DNA from 3 places in the Pantoea sp. X-Soil-ISGK-275 genome. Region 1 is predicted to be linked to each of the others. Evidence: predicted binding sites of a transcription regulator. Region 1 holds the regulator's gene; each other region holds the start of a gene.
What was found. The regulator LexA, encoded in region 1, represses DNA repair genes until DNA is damaged. The targets are predictions, from matches to a motif close to TNCTGTATGTACATACAGNA.
Positions count from the first base shown of each region.

Region 2: the regulator LexA is predicted to act here: its motif matches at 3,292-3,311, upstream of umuD (translesion error-prone DNA polymerase V autoproteolytic subunit).
Region 3: the regulator LexA is predicted to act here: its motif matches at 3,266-3,285, upstream of AC6I8A_RS08615 (metal-dependent hydrolase).

Region 1 is NZ_AP035976.1:376,013-381,866, reverse strand. It holds gene zur (zinc uptake transcriptional repressor Zur) at 1-479, shown strand, start outside; gene AC6I8A_RS01690 (CsbD family protein) at 554-766, opposite strand; gene dinF (MATE family efflux transporter DinF) at 931-2,253, opposite strand; gene lexA (transcriptional repressor LexA) at 2,390-3,004, opposite strand; gene AC6I8A_RS01675 (diacylglycerol kinase) at 3,110-3,478, opposite strand; gene plsB (glycerol-3-phosphate 1-O-acyltransferase PlsB) at 3,606-5,854, shown strand, end outside.
Region 2 is NZ_AP035976.1:1,798,946-1,804,799, forward strand. It holds gene AC6I8A_RS08365 (sensor domain-containing diguanylate cyclase) at 1-1,244, shown strand, start outside; gene AC6I8A_RS08370 (hypothetical protein) at 1,253-1,504, opposite strand; gene umuC (translesion error-prone DNA polymerase V subunit UmuC) at 1,588-2,850, opposite strand; gene umuD (translesion error-prone DNA polymerase V autoproteolytic subunit) at 2,850-3,272, opposite strand; gene AC6I8A_RS08385 (GNAT family N-acetyltransferase) at 3,413-3,925, opposite strand; gene AC6I8A_RS08390 (hypothetical protein) at 4,123-4,401, shown strand; gene ycgZ (regulatory protein YcgZ) at 4,615-4,860, shown strand; gene AC6I8A_RS08400 (hypothetical protein) at 4,982-5,272, shown strand; gene AC6I8A_RS08405 (biofilm development regulator YmgB/AriR family protein) at 5,335-5,601, shown strand; gene AC6I8A_RS08410 (hypothetical protein) at 5,637-5,854, opposite strand, start outside.
Region 3 is NZ_AP035976.1:1,847,765-1,853,618, reverse strand. It holds gene AC6I8A_RS08640 (fructosamine kinase family protein) at 1-44, shown strand, start outside; gene AC6I8A_RS08635 (YniB family protein) at 49-585, opposite strand; gene hxpB (hexitol phosphatase HxpB) at 728-1,396, shown strand; gene kduI (5-dehydro-4-deoxy-D-glucuronate isomerase) at 1,554-2,390, shown strand; gene kduD (2-dehydro-3-deoxy-D-gluconate 5-dehydrogenase KduD) at 2,404-3,165, shown strand; gene AC6I8A_RS08615 (metal-dependent hydrolase) at 3,306-3,896, shown strand; gene AC6I8A_RS08610 (L-cystine transporter) at 4,050-5,441, shown strand; gene AC6I8A_RS08605 (DUF6515 family protein) at 5,640-5,854, shown strand, end outside.

The DNA.
Region 1 (5,854 bases):
AATCACTTTGCCTTGATCGCGGCGTGCGCCTCACCACTCAGCGCGCCGAAGTGCTGCGCTTGATGGCAGAGCAGAATGGTTCGATAAGCGCTTACGATTTGCTGGATCAGCTGCGTGTCAGTGAACCGCAAGCTAAACCGCCCACCATTTATCGCGCGCTGGATTTCCTGCTGGAACAGGGATTTATTCATCGCGTTGAGTCGAATAACAGCTATGTGGTTTGTCATCATTTTGATGAGCCGGCACATACTTCAGTGATGTTGGTGTGTGACGGTTGCGCGGCAGTGACTGAAAAACATGCTCATGGTGTGGAAAAGACCATTGCTGCGTTAGCGGATCAGGCGGGATTTTCTTTGCGTCATACCGTGATTGAGGCACATGGCCTGTGTGAGAGCTGCGCAGAAGTGGCGGCTTGCACGCATCATGAAAGCTGCGAGCATGATCATCAGGTTGAGGGAAAAAAACGGGTAAGAAAATAGAGAGGCACGTCCTTGTGCCGGGCCAATCACTACGCTAAATGATTGGCGGGTAGGAGCATCTTCCTCAGGGGCAATTACCAGCGGTAATCTTTATTGGTGCTTTCCCAGTCCTTAACTTCTTGTTCGGCCTGGTCTTTTGCATAACCGTAGCGTTCCTGGATTTTACCGACCAGCTGATCGCGTTTACCTTCGATCACCGTCATATCGTCATCGGTAAGCTTGCCCCACTTCTCTTTAAACTTACCTTTAAACTGCTTCCAGTTTCCGCTCGCTTCGTCTTTGTTCATAATAATCCTCCACTACATCCTGAGTGAGATAGATATATTGCCTGCTTAGCTGGCGATATACCCAGACAACGCGCTACTCATGTGCGCCGTATAAGGTAATTGTAGTAGCCGCTTCGCAGTTTGCAGAGAAATACAGATTAATCTGTAGGTTACGCTTCGCTTATTCAGGCGTTGAACCAGCTATTGCGCAGCCAGTGACCGCGCCAAATCAGCCACAGCGTCAGTCCGCGTAACGCCAGGAACACCGTCACTGCCAGCCATAAACCGTGATTGCCAAGCCATGGCAACGTGAGCAGCGCTAGACCGTAGCCGATTGCCGCTATCACCATGCTGTTGCGCATCTCACGACCGCGCGTCGCGCCGATAAACATGCCATCCAGCAAATAACACCAGACGCCAATCAGCGGCAGAATCACTTGCCAAATCAGATAGCGGTCGGCCATCTCGCGTAGCGCTTCCAGTGACGTCAGCATCGCCACAATTTGCGGACCGGTGAACGCATAAATCAGCGCAAAGATTGCTGCAACGAAGCAAGCCTGACGACAAGCCGCATGCCAAATCAGCAACAGCCGACTGCGATCTTTGGCCCCAACCGCTTCACCCGAACAGGCTTCAACCGCATAGGCAAAACCATCCAGCGCGTATGCGGTAAAAGTGAGAAACATCAACAGCACCGCATTGACCGCCACCACATCCGGGCCAATCCGCGCGCCAAGGATGGTGAGTGACGCGAAGCAAATTTGCAGCATCAAAGAACGCAGCATAATGTCGCGATTGAGGCGGAATAGCCGCGCCGCATCGCCACGCCAACTGCTTTTAAGCAGAGTAAAATGGATACCGCGCATGTTCAGCACGCGCGCCACCATCCACAAACCCACGCCCAGCGTGACATATTCTGCCAGCGCGGTGGCCGCCGCCGCGCCAGCCACACCCCAATGCAGTTTGAGTACGAACAGCAGATCAAGCAGGATATTCACCAGATTGCCGATGATCAGCAGCACCATCGGTGCGCGCGCATACTGCACGCCTAGCAGCCAGCCAAGAATCACCAAATTGGCTAAGGCTGCGGGGGCACTCAGCCAGCGAATCTCAATAAATATTTGCGCCTGCTGCTGCACTTCCGGGCTGCCGCCCATTAAAGCTGCCGCCAGGCTGCTTACCGGCGTTCGCAGCACCATAAACAGCACGCCAAAAACCAGGGCAATCAGCAGCGGTTGCGTTAAGGCGCGCGCCAGCGCGGTTTTGTCATTGGCGCCAAATGCCTGAGCGGTCAATCCGGTGGTGCTCATGCGCAGGAATAGCAGAAGCATAAAGATGAAGCTGGTCGCTGTTGTGCCCACGGCGACGCCACCGAGGTAAATCGGGCTATCGAGATGACCAATAACGGCGGTATCCACCACGCCCAGTAACGGGACGGTGATATTTGACAGGATCATCGGCAGCGCTAGCCGCCAGAGTGTTTTATCTGAAGAGGAAAACAGCTGCATCAGCCCATTCCGTTGTGTGCGGTAATCAGCGTAATGGCGCCAGCATGAGCCGCAGAAAGAGTCACAGAGAAGTAAAACAGCAGACTGCGGTCAGCGCAAATTCGCACCGCCGCAGTTGGGGAGGATCAGAAACTGATCAGAGCCACTCGCCGTTGCGTACAATCCCGACAGCTAAACCTTCAATGGTTAGCGACTGCTCACGGGTATCAACGACAATCGGCTGGAAATCGGTGTTTTCCGGCAGCAGATGGACAATCGCGCCCTGCTTTTTCCAGCGTTTCACGGTGACTTCATCATCAATGCGCGCCACGACAACCTGGCCGTTACGCACTTCCTGCGTTTTATGCACGGCTAACAGATCGCCATCCATAATGCCGATATCTTTCATCGACATGCCGCTCACGCGCAGCAGGAAATCGGCACTCGGTTTGAACAGATTCGCATCCACCTGATAGTGGGCTTCAATATGTTCCTGCGCCAGCAAGGGTTCACCGGCAGCGACGCGACCAATCAGCGGCAACCCTTCGCTTGGTTCTTCTTCCATTAGTAAACGAATCCCGCGCGATGCGCCGGAAACAATTTCAATTACGCCTTTACGCGCCAGCGCTTTCAGATGCTCTTCAGCAGCATTGGGCGAGCGAAAACCCAGTTGCGCAGCAATTTCCGCACGCGTTGGCGGCATGCCCGTCTGGTTAATATGGTCGCGAATCAGGTCATAGACCTGTTGCTGCCGTGCAGTTAACGCTTTCATCCCGCCCCCTGGTTGTTTATACAGTCGCTGTGAGTATATACAGGTATTCGCGAAATGAAAACCGTAACAGAGGGAAAAATCAGCGGTTTGATGAATCTGGAATCCCTATCTCAAATGCGTCCAGAGCAGCGCGATCCAGACGAACAGAGCCAGTAAGATAGTCAGCAATACGGCGGCCGATCCCATATCTTTGGCGCGGCCCGCGAGCGGATGTTGTTCCTGCCCGATGCGGTCGACCACCGCCTCGATAGCGCTATTAAGGATCTCAACGATGATAACCAGCACCACCGAGCCAATCATCAAGATGCGGGAGAGGGTATCTACATCCAGCCAGCACGCCACGAGAATGGCCACCAGCGCGGCAACGGCTTCCTGCCGAAATGCGGCTTCATGCTGCCATGCGGCACGTAGGCCCTGCCAGGAATAACCGGCTGCTTTCACTATTCTTATTAAACCGGTGACGTTATTTGCCATGTCTATGGAACCCTTGAACTATTTTGACGTCAATGTGTGGGCAGTTTGAGGCGGCAGAGCCACAGACCTTCGCTGCGCTTTCTGGTATGCTTGCCGCGCTTTGCTAACAAGAGGCTTAAAGTTGTCTATGTCAGGTTGGCGTAAACTCTATTACAAATTATTGAATTTACCACTCTCTATTTTGGTAAAAAGTAAGGTCATTCCGACCGATCCCGTTTCTGAACACGGGATCGATCCGACACGTCCGGTGATGTATGTTTTGCCTTATGATTCAAAGGCTGATCTGCTCACGCTGCGTGCTCAATGCCTGAAACATGATCTGCCCGATCCGCTGGCTCCGCTGGAGATCGATGGCACCCTGCTGCCGCGCCACGTGTTTATCCACGATGGCCCACGCGTGATTCCCTATTTCGTGGCCAATCCCGAATCGGTGAAGTTGTTCCACGATTATCTGGATTTGCACCGCAGCAACCCGCAACTCGACGTGCAAATGCTGCCGGTCGCGGTGATGTTTGGTCGCGCGCCGGGACGTGAAACATCCGGTGAATCCACGCCGCATCTGCGCGTGCTGAATGGCGTGCAGAAGTTCTTCGCCATTTTGTGGCACGGCCGCGACAGCTTTGTCCGCTTCTCGCAAACCGTTTCGCTACGCCAGATGGCGACCGAACACGGTACCGATAAGTCGATTGCGCAGAAGCTGGCTCGCGTGGCGCGCATTCATTTTGCCCGCCAACGTCTGGCTGCGGTCGGCCCGCGTCTGCCTGCACGTCAGGATCTCTTCAACAAGCTTTTACAGTCCAAAGCGATTGAAAAAGCGGTAGAAGATGAAGCACGCAGCAAAAAGATTTCGCATGAGAAAGCCCAGCAGAACGCCATCGAAATGATGGAAGAAGTGGCGGCGAACTTCTCTTACGAAGCGATTAAGGTCACTGACCGCGTGATGGGCTGGCTGTGGAGCCGCCTGTATCAGGGCATCAACGTACATGGCGGTGAGCGCGTGCGTCAGCTGGCGCAGGATGGTCATGAGATTGTCTATGTGCCCTGCCACCGCAGCCACATGGATTATCTGCTGCTCTCCTACGTGCTTTATCATCAAGGCCTGGTGCCGCCGCACATTGCTGCGGGGATCAACCTGAACTTCTGGCCAGCCGGCCCGATTTTCCGTCGCCTGGGCGCGTTCTTTATTCGTCGTACCTTTAAGGGCAACAAACTCTATTCCACCGTGTTCCGTGAATATCTCGGCGAGCTGTTTAGCCGTGGTTACTCCGTTGAATATTTTGTGGAAGGCGGACGTTCGCGTACCGGCCGTTTACTGGACCCGAAAACCGGCACCCTGTCGATGACGCTGCAGGCGATGCTGCGTGGCGGCAGTCGCCCGATCACCTTCGTGCCGATCTACATCGGTTACGAGCACGTGATGGAAGTGGGCACGTATGCCAAAGAGCTGCGTGGCGCGGCCAAAGAGAAAGAGAGCTTCCTGCAGATGGTGCGCGGCTTGCGTAAGCTGCGCAATCTTGGTCAGGGCTACGTTAACTTCGGCGAACCGCTGCCGTTGATGAACTACCTGAACAAAAACGTGCCGGACTGGCGCGATGCGATTGATCCTATCGAACCGCAACGCCCTGCGTGGATGACACCTGCTGTGAATGACATTGCGGCGAAGCTGATGGTGCGCATTAACGAAGCCGGTGCGGCCAACGCCATGAACCTGTGCGTGACTGCGCTGCTGGCGTCACGTCAGCGTTCATTAACTCGCGAACAGCTGATTGAGCAGTTAGAGTGCTACACCCAACTGCTGCGCAACGTGCCGTATTCGCCAGAAGCCACGGTGCCCGATATGAGCGCCGAAGCGCTGCTTGACCACGCGATGGGCATGAACAAGTTCGAGACCGAGCAAGACAGCATTGGCGACATTATCATTCTGCCGCGCGAGCAGGCAGTGCTGATGACCTACTATCGCAACAACATTCATCACATGTTAGTGATGCCATCGTTGATTGCCGCCATCGTGCAGCAACATCGTGAAATCAGCGAAGCAGAGCTGCTGCGTCAGGTGAGCCTGGTATATCCGATGCTAAAGAGCGAGTTGTTCTTACGCTGGGACAAGGCGGAGTTGCCTGCACTACTTAACGCACTCTGTGCAGAGATGGCGCGCCAGGGCCTGATCACCTTGCAGGATGGTCAACTAAGAATGACGCCGGCACGTCACCGTTCGCTGCAACTGCTGGCGGCGGGTATTCGTGAGACGCTTCAGCGCTTCGCGATTACCTTCGCTATCCTCAGCGCGAAACCGGCCATCAACCGTGGCACGCTGGAGAAAGAGAGCCGCACCCTGGCTCAACGCCTTTCTGTATTGCACGGTATCAACGCACCCGA
Region 2 (5,854 bases), 1.4 Mb from region 1:
CACAACTGCATGGACTCTTCTATTACGATGCCGAGGGCAAGTGGATCGCGACCTCTGCTGAACGCGTGCCCAACAATATTAATAACTCCGATCGTGAATATTTCACCTTTCAGCGCAGCAACCATCGTAACAGCGTGCATATTAGCCCGGTGATCACCAGTCGTAGCACCGGCGATTTGGTGATCCCCGTTTCCCTGCGCGTCAGTGATGCCAGTGGTGGATTTAAGGGCGTGTTGCTGGCCACAATCAAGGTGGATTTTTTCCGCCGCTTCTACAGCTACTATGAGATCGGTGCACGCGATGTGCTGGTGTTAATGCTGGCTGATAGCACCGTGCTCTATGCGCGTCCGATGCCAGACAGTTACATCGGTATGAATCTCTCAGCCAGCCCGCTGTTTCAGGAGATGCTGTCTAAGATGGATCGCGGCAGCGGGCAGTGGCGATCGGTGCTGGATGGGCAACCGCGTATCTTTGGTTTTGCCCGTTCCGATCGTTATCCGATTATTGTTGCAGCAGGTTACAACAGCGACGATCTGTTTCACGTGTGGGTCAACGGTCGGGCGCAGGATATTCTGCTCAGCATTATTCTGCTGCTGACCATCATCTTACTCGGCACCTTCCAGCTGCGTCAGGCACGTCGCGTGTTGCGCTACCAGCAGGAGCTGACGCTGCTGCGTGACGAACTGCACAACGCCAACCTGACGCTGAACAAACTCGCGCATGTCGATGGTTTAACCGGACTAGCGAATCGCCGGGAATTTGATCGTTTCCTGCGTGAAGCGTTAACCCATGCGGCGGCCAGCGGTAAACCGCTCTCGCTTATCATGATGGATATCGATTTCTTCAAACACTACAACGATACCTATGGTCACATTGCCGGGGATAAATGCCTGAAAGTGGTTGGCGAGGTGCTGTCGTCTGTCACTGGAAGACGTTCAGACATGGCCGCGCGCTATGGCGGCGAGGAGTTTGCACTGATATTACCGGATACCTCATTTGGTGAAGGGATGACCATTGCCAATCGCGTGGTTGAAGCGGTGAGGGTGATGCAGCTTCCCCATGTTGCTTCGCCCGTTGGCCATGTCACGCTCAGTGCCGGCTGCGCCACCACCGTTACGGCGGCGGCGGTGAGCGCCGTGAAACTGCTGGAATACGCCGATCATGCTTTGTATCAGGCAAAGCGTGAAGGGCGTGATGGGGCGAAAGGCATAAATATCGCCTCGCTGCCAGAAGAGCAGAAATAACCGTGGGTTTATTCCACGGCAGGCAGCTGGTATTTGATATATTGACGTAGCGCTTCGTGCATCTGGCTATTCCTTTCGTCCTCTAAGCCGCGCTCTTCATATTCTTTCGCCAGCTGAATAATCACCTCATCATATTTCCCTTTAAAGGTGATGTTATTAACCGCCACCTGCTTAATCATTAACTCGCGCAAGGCAGCGACTTCAATCTGCAGCTGGTTTACCGTTTCTTCCAGCTCGTTTACGCGTTCTTCATTCGACATAGGTTCTCCAGATGTTATTAAGCTGTGGCCGTGTCAGGGCCTGAATATCGCATTGGCATGCGTGTAATTCAAGCGTGAAGCGCTTACTTCGCCACCGGCAGATCCGCCAGCCGGGTGGTGTACGCCGGTGACAGCATCTCGCGCTTCATCGACCAGGGTTTCTGAATCCCCTGGCCAGCAAACCATAGCGCGCCGCGCTGGTGGGCATTCATCTTATCGATCAGGGCCATCAGTTGGTCACTATTATGACGCGGCTGATATTCCGCAAACAGATCAAGCTGCGCCACGCCATCGCTAAAGAAATCGCCCAACATCACGCCGCCTTTCATATAACGCTTACCGGGAACCCAGATACGATCTAAACAATTAAGCGTGGCCTGAATAATATCGCGACTGTCAGCGGTGGGCGTAATCAAGGTTTGACTGGCCGCATTGGCGTAATAAGGATGATGCGCATCGTGCGGGCTGGTGCGAATAAACGTCCCGATATGACGGCAATATTGCCGCTCGCTGCGCAGCTTCTCTGCGGCGCGCGCGGCGTAATTGGCGATGGCTTCGCGCATATCCTGATATTCGGTAATACGATCGCCAAACGAGCGCGAGCAGAGAATATTTTGTCGGTTGGGAACCACCTCCTCAAACGCCAGACAAGACTCGCCACATAATTCACGTACCGTGCGCTCCAGCACCACGCCGAAGTGTTTCCGGATCAGCGCGGTTGGGGTTTCCGCTAATTCCAGCGCGGTGTTAATCCCCATCAGGTTGAGCTTTTTCGATAAGCGCCGGCCCACGCCCCACACCTCTTCAACCTTGACGAGTTTCATCAACTCGCGCTGACGGTGGGGCAAAGAGAGATCCATCACGTTCTCGGCTTTGGTCCAGCGTTTGGCCGCCCAGTTGGCGAGTTTGGCGAGGGTTTTGGTCGGTGCAATGCCGACACCCACGCGCAGATGGGTGTCCTGATAAATGCGGTCGCGGATATCGCAGCCTAACTGTTCAAACGTCATGCAGGCATTGATGCCGGTAACATCAACGAAGGCTTCGTCGATGGAATACTCATCCACACGCGTGGATATCAGCGCCAGCGTCTCCATCACGCGGCGCGACATATCGCCATACAACGCATAGTTAGACGAGAACACCACCACGTTGTGACGCATCAGCTCTTCGCGATGTTTGAAGTAGGGCGCGCCCATCTTGATGCCCAGCGCCTTGGCTTCTCTGCTCAGGGAAATAATGCAGCCGTCGTTATTCGACAGCACCACAATCGGTTTGCCACGCAGATCCGGGCGAAACACCGTTTCACAGCTGGCGTAAAACGAATTCACATCCACCAGGGCAAACATCAGCGGCCTATGGTTTTAATCACGTGTTTAACGATGCCGAAGACTTCGAACTCATCGGCGTCAGGAATGGCGATAATCGCATGGGTTACGTTCATCGGTTTGAGATGCAGGTAAGGCTGCAGCATCAGCTGTTTCACGGTGAACTCGCCGGAAAGTGACGCCACCACAATGTCACCGTGTTTGGGTTTCAGCGAGCTGTCCACCACCAGCATGTCGCCCTCATTGATCCCGATGTCGATCATCGAGTCACCGCTGACTCTGATGAAGTAGGTTGAACTGGGGTGATCGACTAAAAAGTCGTTGAGGTCGATGCGTTGTTCAACGTAGTCCTGAGCTGGGGACGGAAAGCCGCAGGGCACGCGGCTGATGAACAAGGGTAAGGCGAGAATGGCGCGGATTTCCGCGGGCTGATAAAACTGCATGGCTACGATCTCAAATCATTACTGTATGTGTATACAGTAATGTCGATTGGGCAGTTTGATCAAGCCAGAACCGGCAATGATTTGCAAAACAGTTGGCAACAAAGGATATTTATTTTGTGCCGAATGGCGTGCCGCTGCGCTTAAATCATCATTCCCATGATCTGCAGAGTGCTCTGCTGCGAGGCGGTAACAAACGGAATGTCTTTGATGTGCTGCATGCCAAAGGCTTCATAGAACTTACGTGCACGCACATTATCGCCTAACACTTCCAGCCACAGATAGCCTTCACGCTTGTCGCGCGCTTCATTGATGATGCTCTCGAACATCCAGCGGCCGTAATTTTTGCCGGTTTCTTCCGGATTGAGGTACAGCTTATTCAGCAGCGCGCCGCTCATGCCGGAATCCGGTACCGGCGTGTTCCAGGTGACTTTGGCAAAGCCAATCGGCTTGTCGGTCTCGGCGATCAGCCAGCTCTCGTTGGGGGCCGCGAGGCTGCTATTCAGCTCCGCCAGGCCATATTCCTTGTCGATAAAGGCATCCAGCTCTTCTGCGGAAACCCACATATGTTTAAAATGCGCGCTGTAGGTCATGCGCCCCAGCAGGTGCAGCAGCTCTGCATCCTCTGCCTTGGCTTTGCGTATGGTGAACTCCATGCCAGATTTCCTTGCTTCATTCTTGTTATTAATTCACATCGTCGGTGCGAGCAGAGGCCACCGAAGGGCAGTTACCATAACGTGTTAGTAACAAAAACCCAAGATAACCAGAGCTTTCTGTTAACAAGGTATCACGCTGATGATCTATAGTGAGTAGTGAGAACTAAGCGTAAGCCCATATTCTCAGGAGGTAGAAGATGTCAGATTCGCAACCTAAAATTATCGGCGAAGCCGCCTATGCGTTACTGCTACGTCGTGAGGATGTCAGCGTCTCATCGCTGCTGACAGAGCTCGCGCGCATGGCGAGAAAAGAGCAAAACACGCAACAGCAGCAGCGCATTGCCCAGGCTCAGCAATGGTTGCTCACGCACCGTCAACCGGCGGGCAGCGACAACCGCGTCCATTCCGCGTTGCGCGGGTTGAGTCGTCAGGAAGGCAGCGTCAGAATGCCTTCGGCCGATACCGACGACAGTTGACCAGCCCAATAAGTTCACGCGTCGATGACTTTCGGCGCTGAGCGCACGGATTTGGAAATAAAAGCTTTCCAATTATCCTAATTCACCTTTATTAGCACTTTTTGCAACAAATCCCGCCTGCTAACTTGAGTAAGCTCCTTGTACAGCTTTTTGCTACCTGTACAACTTTACTTAGGTCAAATGATCTAACTTTTTTAATTATTGGGGTCAATTATGCGTCAGAACGGATACACGCCGAGTTCAGTCGAGGCCATTGCCAACTACTTCAGCAAAGCGTCGCTGCCATCGCAGCAGGAAACATTGGGTCAGATCGTGGTTGAAATCTTACGCGAAGGCCGTAATCTCAACCGCAAATCGCTCTGTACCAAGCTGCTGCGCAGACTGGAACTGGCCGCCAACGCCGAAGAAGAGCATCACTATCATCAGCTGATTGGCTTATTATTTGAACGCGAAAGCTGAGAGCCTGTCAGATTTCAAACTTGTACAAGTATTAGAATTTTACTCTGAATACGCTCCCACACTGGTTTCGCCCCGCTCCGGGGCGAAACGGCGATCAGAGATTCGTTATGAATGATTCGTTATGAATAGAAGTGAACAGCAGAAAATAATCGATGAAATTATTGGCGAAGCCGCGCTGGCGTTGCTGCAGCGCCCGGGGCCCGTTAATACTCAGGCGCTGATGGATCAGCTGACGCTGATGAAACAGCAGAGCACCGATGACGAACAGCGTGCAGCGATCACTGCCGCCATCACCGATGTGCGCAACAGCATTTCGGCGGGGAAAAAATTGCGCGAAGAGCAGCCGCAACGAGACAACGTTCTTCAGCTGTTTGGTCATAACCAGCAGTCTGGCAACAATCGTAAACATTGACCGATTGGCTCGCATTGAGGACATAGCAATGCGGGAATATACGCAATCACGGGACTGGAATCATGTCGGAAAATCACAACCTCTATGCTGCACTGCCTGACACTGAGTTGGCAGAGCATTTTCGCAATGCAGACAGTACGCTAAAAAACGAAGCTGCCGTATTGGATAGGGTTATCCGCCACGTGCTGGCCACGGAAGGACGAGTCAGTAATAAATCGATTATTCTTTGTCTGATTATGGCGCTGGAAACCGCAGAAAGTGATGCTGAAGCCGATGTGCTGCGCAAAACGCTGGAAATTGTGGTGGGCTATACGCCTGACGACGCCTGATATTCTTCTCTGTCCCCCATGCGGGGACAATCTCATTACTCCTTTCGTAAGAGAGCCAACCGGCGTTTTGCTTTACCAATGTTAATTCTGTGTAACCAAGTGCGAAACTGTTTTAACTGGATATGTGACGCAATCTCAGTAGAAAGCGTGCAAATATAAAGTTGACTCTGGGTATGGTTATTGGTGCCGGTGGCGTAAATTTCGCTTTTATTATCACGCTGTTGTAATTCAATTCCTGTGAAGTGTAAATCTC
Region 3 (5,854 bases), 1.5 Mb from region 1:
TGGATGAAGACGTGTTGGGAGAACGTCAGGCCAGACCGGCCTGACGCGTTACAGCATGCCGAGCAGCTTCAGTACAAAGTAGCCAGCGATAGCGATAATGATCGGCAGGATGTAGAGCGGAAAAATCTGCAAGAAAATGGTGTGACGTGGCATATGGATTTTCTCTTCCAGCTGCGCTCGCGTACGCCCTTCACTGCCTTTAGCCTGTTCCATGATCAACTGATCTTCAATGCCCTCTTTAATATGGCGCGACTGACGCCACATCCGTGCACCCGAAGCCTGCAGCGCAATCCCAACAAAAATCAGGATGTAGATCAGCCAAAAGCCGATATTCGCGCCGCCATTAAACTCCGGCACCGGCGAGTTCTGCCAAAATACATCAAGGAACGGCGTATTGAACTTCACCATGTCGACCATAACATGGACAAAATCGAGCATCACGGCATCAATGCCTGGCTGCTTTTCACTGTGCTTAAACATAAAGCCCAGCAGCGAAATAAGGGTGGATAACAGTGCTGGTATAAAAATCACCCAGCCAGCCACTCGCTTAAGGATGGCGATGCGGCCAGCCTGTTGGTAAGTCATGGTGTCTCCCTGAACCGATATTAGTTTTGCCTAAGTCTACCTGCACTACTGCAATTTTTCCTGAAAAATGCGTGGCCTGCCGCAAGTCGGCTTTCTCCGGCACTCGTGCTAAGGTAAGCCAAATTTCCAAGGGAGCAGTTGTATGTCATATCGTCGTCCTGTATTGGCCGCCATCTTTGATATGGACGGATTGTTGATCGACTCAGAACCGCTGTGGGATCAGGCGGAATTGGATATCTTCGCCAGCCTTGGCGTTGATATCACCCGGCGTCACGAGTTGCCCGATACGCTGGGTCTGCGTATCGATCAAACTGTGCGCATGTGGTTTGAAGCGCTGCCGTGGAACGGCCCTGCTCAGCAGGAAGTCACCCAACGCATCATCGCCCGCGCGTTGGCGCTGGTGGAAGAGACGCGTCCGCTGCTGCCCGGCGTGGAGCAGGCGCTGCAGCTGTGCCAGCAGCAAGGTTTGAAAATCGGCCTCGCCTCCGCCTCGCCGCTGCATATGCTGGAGCGCGTCCTGGAGATGTTTGACCTGCGCAAATACTTTGATGTGCTGGCGTCTGCGGAAGCGCTGCCGTACAGCAAACCGCACCCGCAGGTCTATCTCGACGCTGCCGCCAAACTGGGCATCGATCCGCTTAACTGCGTGACGCTGGAAGATTCCTTCAACGGCATGATTGCCACCAAAGCCGCACGCATGCGCTCGATTGTGGTGCCAGCGGCCGATCATCGTGATGATGCGCGTTGGGCGTTAGCCAATGTGATTATTGATGATTTAACCCAGCTCAAACCCGAGCATCTGCACGGTTAACCGCAGCCCGCTTATCGCGGGCTTTTTTGTGCAATTTGATCGCACACACAAATAAATAAAACATCGTTTCATTTTTATTGAATTCACATCCCATCCTACTTAAGATGCCCAAAGACCCGCATCGGGACCACTTCCTTTGACTCTTAAGAGGCCTGAGATGGACATTCGTCAAAGCATTCATAGCGAACATGCCAAAACACTGGACACTGACGGCCTGCGCCGTGAGTTTCTGATCGACAAGATTTTCGACGCCGACAATTACACCCTCACTTATAGCCATATCGATCGCATCATCATCGGCGGCGTAATGCCGGTGCAGAAATCCGTGACCATCGGCCACGAAGTGGGTAAACAGCTGGGAGTTAGTTACTTCCTCGAGCGCCGCGAGCTCGGCGTAATCAACATCGGTGGGCCGGGACTGATTGAAGTGGATGGCAATACCTGGGAGATTGGGAATCAGGAAGCGTTATATGTCGGACAAGGCGCGCAGAGCGTGATTTTCCGCAGTAGCGATGCTAATCATCCGGCGAAGTTTTACTACAACAGCGCGCCGGCACACACTCATTATCCGGACAAAAAAATCACCCTCGCCGAGGCAGTGAAAGCCACGTTAGGCGATGCCGCCACCTCGAATCGCCGCACCATCAATAAATTCATCGTGCCCGACGTGTTGCCAACCTGCCAGTTAACCATGGGATTAACCCGCCTTGATGACGGCAACCTGTGGAACACCATGCCGTGTCACACTCATGAGCGTCGCATGGAGGTCTACTTCTACTTCGATATGGCCGACGACAGCGCCGTGTTCCACATGATGGGCCAGCCGCAGGAGACGCGTCATCTCTTAGTTCACAACGAGCAGGCGGTAATTTCACCTAGCTGGTCGATTCACGCGGGCGTGGGAACGCAACGCTATACCTTTATCTGGGGCATGGTGGGCGAAAACCAGGTATTCGATGACATGGACCACGTCGCCATCAGCGCGCTGCGCTAACAAGGAGCGGATCATGATACTCAACGCATTTAATCTTGCAGGCAAAGTCGCACTGGTCACCGGCTGCAATACCGGTTTGGGACAAGGTATGGCGCTGGGTCTGGCGCAGGCAGGATGTGACATAATTGGTGTCAATCGCGCCGGGCCGGATGACACGCAGGCCAAAGTGGAGGCGTTAGGCCGCCGTTTTTGGTCGATTCAGGCCGATCTGACCAAACCGTCCGTTGTGCCGCACATTGTTGAACAGGCGGTGGCGCAGGCCGGTCGCATCGACATTCTGGTTAATAACGCCGGCATCATTCGCCGCGAGGATGCACTCAACTTCAGCGAACAGGATTGGGATGATGTAATGAACATCAACAGCAAAAGCCTGTTCTTCCTGTCGCAGCAGGTCGCGCGTCAGTTTATCGCGCAAGGCAACGGTGGCAAGATCATCAATATCGCCTCGATGCTGTCGTTCCAGGGCGGCATTCGCGTGCCTTCTTATACCGCATCAAAAAGCGCGGTGATGGGGTTAACCCGTCTGATGGCCAACGAATGGGCCAAGCACGGCATCAACGTCAACGCCATTGCACCAGGCTACATGGCCACCAATAACACCGAACAGCTGCGCAGCGATGAGTTACGCAACGAGGAAATTTTAGGCCGCATTCCATCGGGTCGCTGGGGCATCCCGGATGACATGATGGGCCCGATTGTGTTCCTCGCCTCTAGCGCCTCCGATTATGTGCAAGGTTATACATTGGCCGTCGATGGCGGATGGTTAGCGCGCTAAGCTAACCCGTTATTTTCCCGCGTCATTGTGACGCGGGAAAGTGAAAAATATTAACGCTTCGTTACAGCGTCACCATTCTCATTCACTGGATAAATCCCTATACTGGATGCATCGACAGTTTTATGCAGCCAGGTTTCATCATGACGGCCGAAGGCCATATCATTTTTGCCATTGCCAGCGCCATTTTTGCCAAGCGCGCGGAGCTGACGCCAGTCCTGGCCAGCGCCGATTGGTGGCATTTAGTGCCTGCTGCGCTGTTAACCTGCCTGCTGCCCGATATCGATCACCCTAAATCCGTGTTAGGCCAGCGATTAAAGTGGCTATCGCATCCCATCGCCCGCGCCTTTGGTCATCGCGGTTTTACCCACAGTTTGCTGGCGGTAGCGGTGGGCTTGTGGCTATTCCAGATCAATGTGCCCGCCGACTGGTTTCTTCCCGCCGATGTGCTGCAAGGCATGACGCTCGGCTATCTCAGCCATATTTTCGCCGATATGCTAACGCCCGCTGGCGTGCCTTTACTGTGGCCTTGCCGCTGGCGCTTCCGTTTGCCCATCCTGAAGAGCCAGAAAGGGAACCAGCTGGAGCGCGCACTTTGCCTGGCGCTGGTCGGTTATGCGTTGTGGTTCCCACCTGGCATGCCCTCTTTTGGTGCCAACGGCTGGCCGGAACAATTGTTCAATACGCTACAAAATGGCGTCGGTCGGTTGGTTAATGGTCAAAACGGTCAATAACCAGTCGAATCAAGCGATATAGTTATAAAACATTCTTTTTGGGTATAAGCCCGCCCCACGCTCAACTGATAACATTCTAAATATTCCCTAACGGGGACTTACTGTTTTACGTGCCATCCCAGGGCGATGGCACGTCACACTCTGGAGTTGAGCATGGATTTTCCCCTCATTATTAATATCGTGGCGTTTGTCGCGCTGCTGATTCTGCTGAATCGCATTGGCAACCAAAGCTGGAGCCTGTCAAAGCGCGTGCTGACCGGTTTGGTTCTCGGTGTGGCATTTGGTCTGGCGCTGCAAACCATCTATGGCGAAAACAGCCCAACGGTGAAAGCGTCGATTGGCTGGTTCAACATCGTTGGTAACGGCTACGTGCAACTGCTGCAGATGATTGTGATGCCGCTGGTTTTCGCTTCGATCCTGAGTGCGGTCGCACGTCTGCACAATGCCTCATCTCTGGGTAAAATCAGCGTGCTGACCATTGGTGTGCTGCTGTTTACCACCGCCATCTCCGCGCTGGTCGGTGTGCTGGTGACCGGCCTGTTTGGCCTGAGCGCTGAAGGTTTGGTGCAGGGTGCGCAGGAAACCGCGCGTCTGACCGCGATTCAGAGCAACTACGTAGGCAAAGTGGCTGATCTCAGCACGCCGCAGCTGCTGCTCTCCTTCATTCCGAAAAACCCGTTTGCCGATCTGGCTGGCGCCAATCCAACCTCGATCATCAGCGTAGTGATTTTCGCCGCCTTCCTCGGTGTAGCGGCGCTGCAACTGCTGAAAGATGACAAGGTAAAAGGCGAGCGCGTACTGGTGGCGATCGATACCCTGCAATCCTGGGTGATGAAGCTGGTGCGTTTGATCATGAAGCTGACGCCGTACGGCGTACTGGCGCTGATGACCAAAGTGGTGGCCGGTTCCAACCTGCAAGACATCATCAAGCTGGGTGGCTTCGTGGTGGCCTCTTATCTCGGTCTGGCAATCATGTTTGCCGTGCACGCGCTGCTGCTGTCGATTAACGGCATCAACCCAATGCGCTTCTTCCGTAAAGTGTGGCCGGTGATCACCTTTGCCTTCACCAGCCGCTCCAGCGCCGCCAGTATTCCCCTGAACGTGGAAACCCAGACGCGTCGCCTTGGCGTGCCGGAATCGATCGCCAGCTTCTCAGCCTCGTTCGGTGCCACCATCGGCCAGAACGGTTGTGCGGGTCTCTATCCGACCATGCTGGCAGTGATGGTTGCGCCAACCGTGGGTATCAACCCGTTTGACCCAATGTGGATTGCGACGCTGGTAGGTATCGTAACGCTGAGTTCTGCCGGTGTGGCCGGCGTCGGCGGCGGTGCTACCTTCGCCGCACTGATTGTGCTGCCTGCGATGGGCTTGCCGGTGACGTTGGTCGCGCTGCTGATCTCCATCGAGCCGCTGATCGATATGGGCCGTACCGCGCTCAACGTCAATGGTTCAATGACCGCCGGTTCACTCACCAGCCGCTGGCTCGGATTGACCGACAAAAAAGTGCTGGAGAGCGACGAGCACGCCGAACTGGCACACCGCTAAATGTGATGCGTTCCAACAACGGCAGACCGCAAGGTCTGCCGTTTTTTTATGTTCTTTCCTCCCCAATCCCCCCCAATCATGGCGCTAGCGTCAGGAAAACGTTAAGCATGGTAAACAGAGGAAAAATCAGCCGCTTTTCGCTTGAGTTTTCGCTCAGGAAGGCCAATTCTGCAGTTAATCACAGCAGGAGAATCACCGATGAAAACAGTTATCGCCTCGGTGCTGGCGTTAACCTTATTAACACCAGCCATCAGTTTTGCCCATCCCGGCGGTTGGGGCCCCGGCCCAGGCCCGCATTGGGGTGGAGGTCCACGTTGGGGTGGTCCCGGCCCGCTGCGTTTCCTACCCGAAGCAGCAACCGCCGTGTTGCTGGGCGGTCTGACCTATTACATGCTGAACGGCAACTACTATCA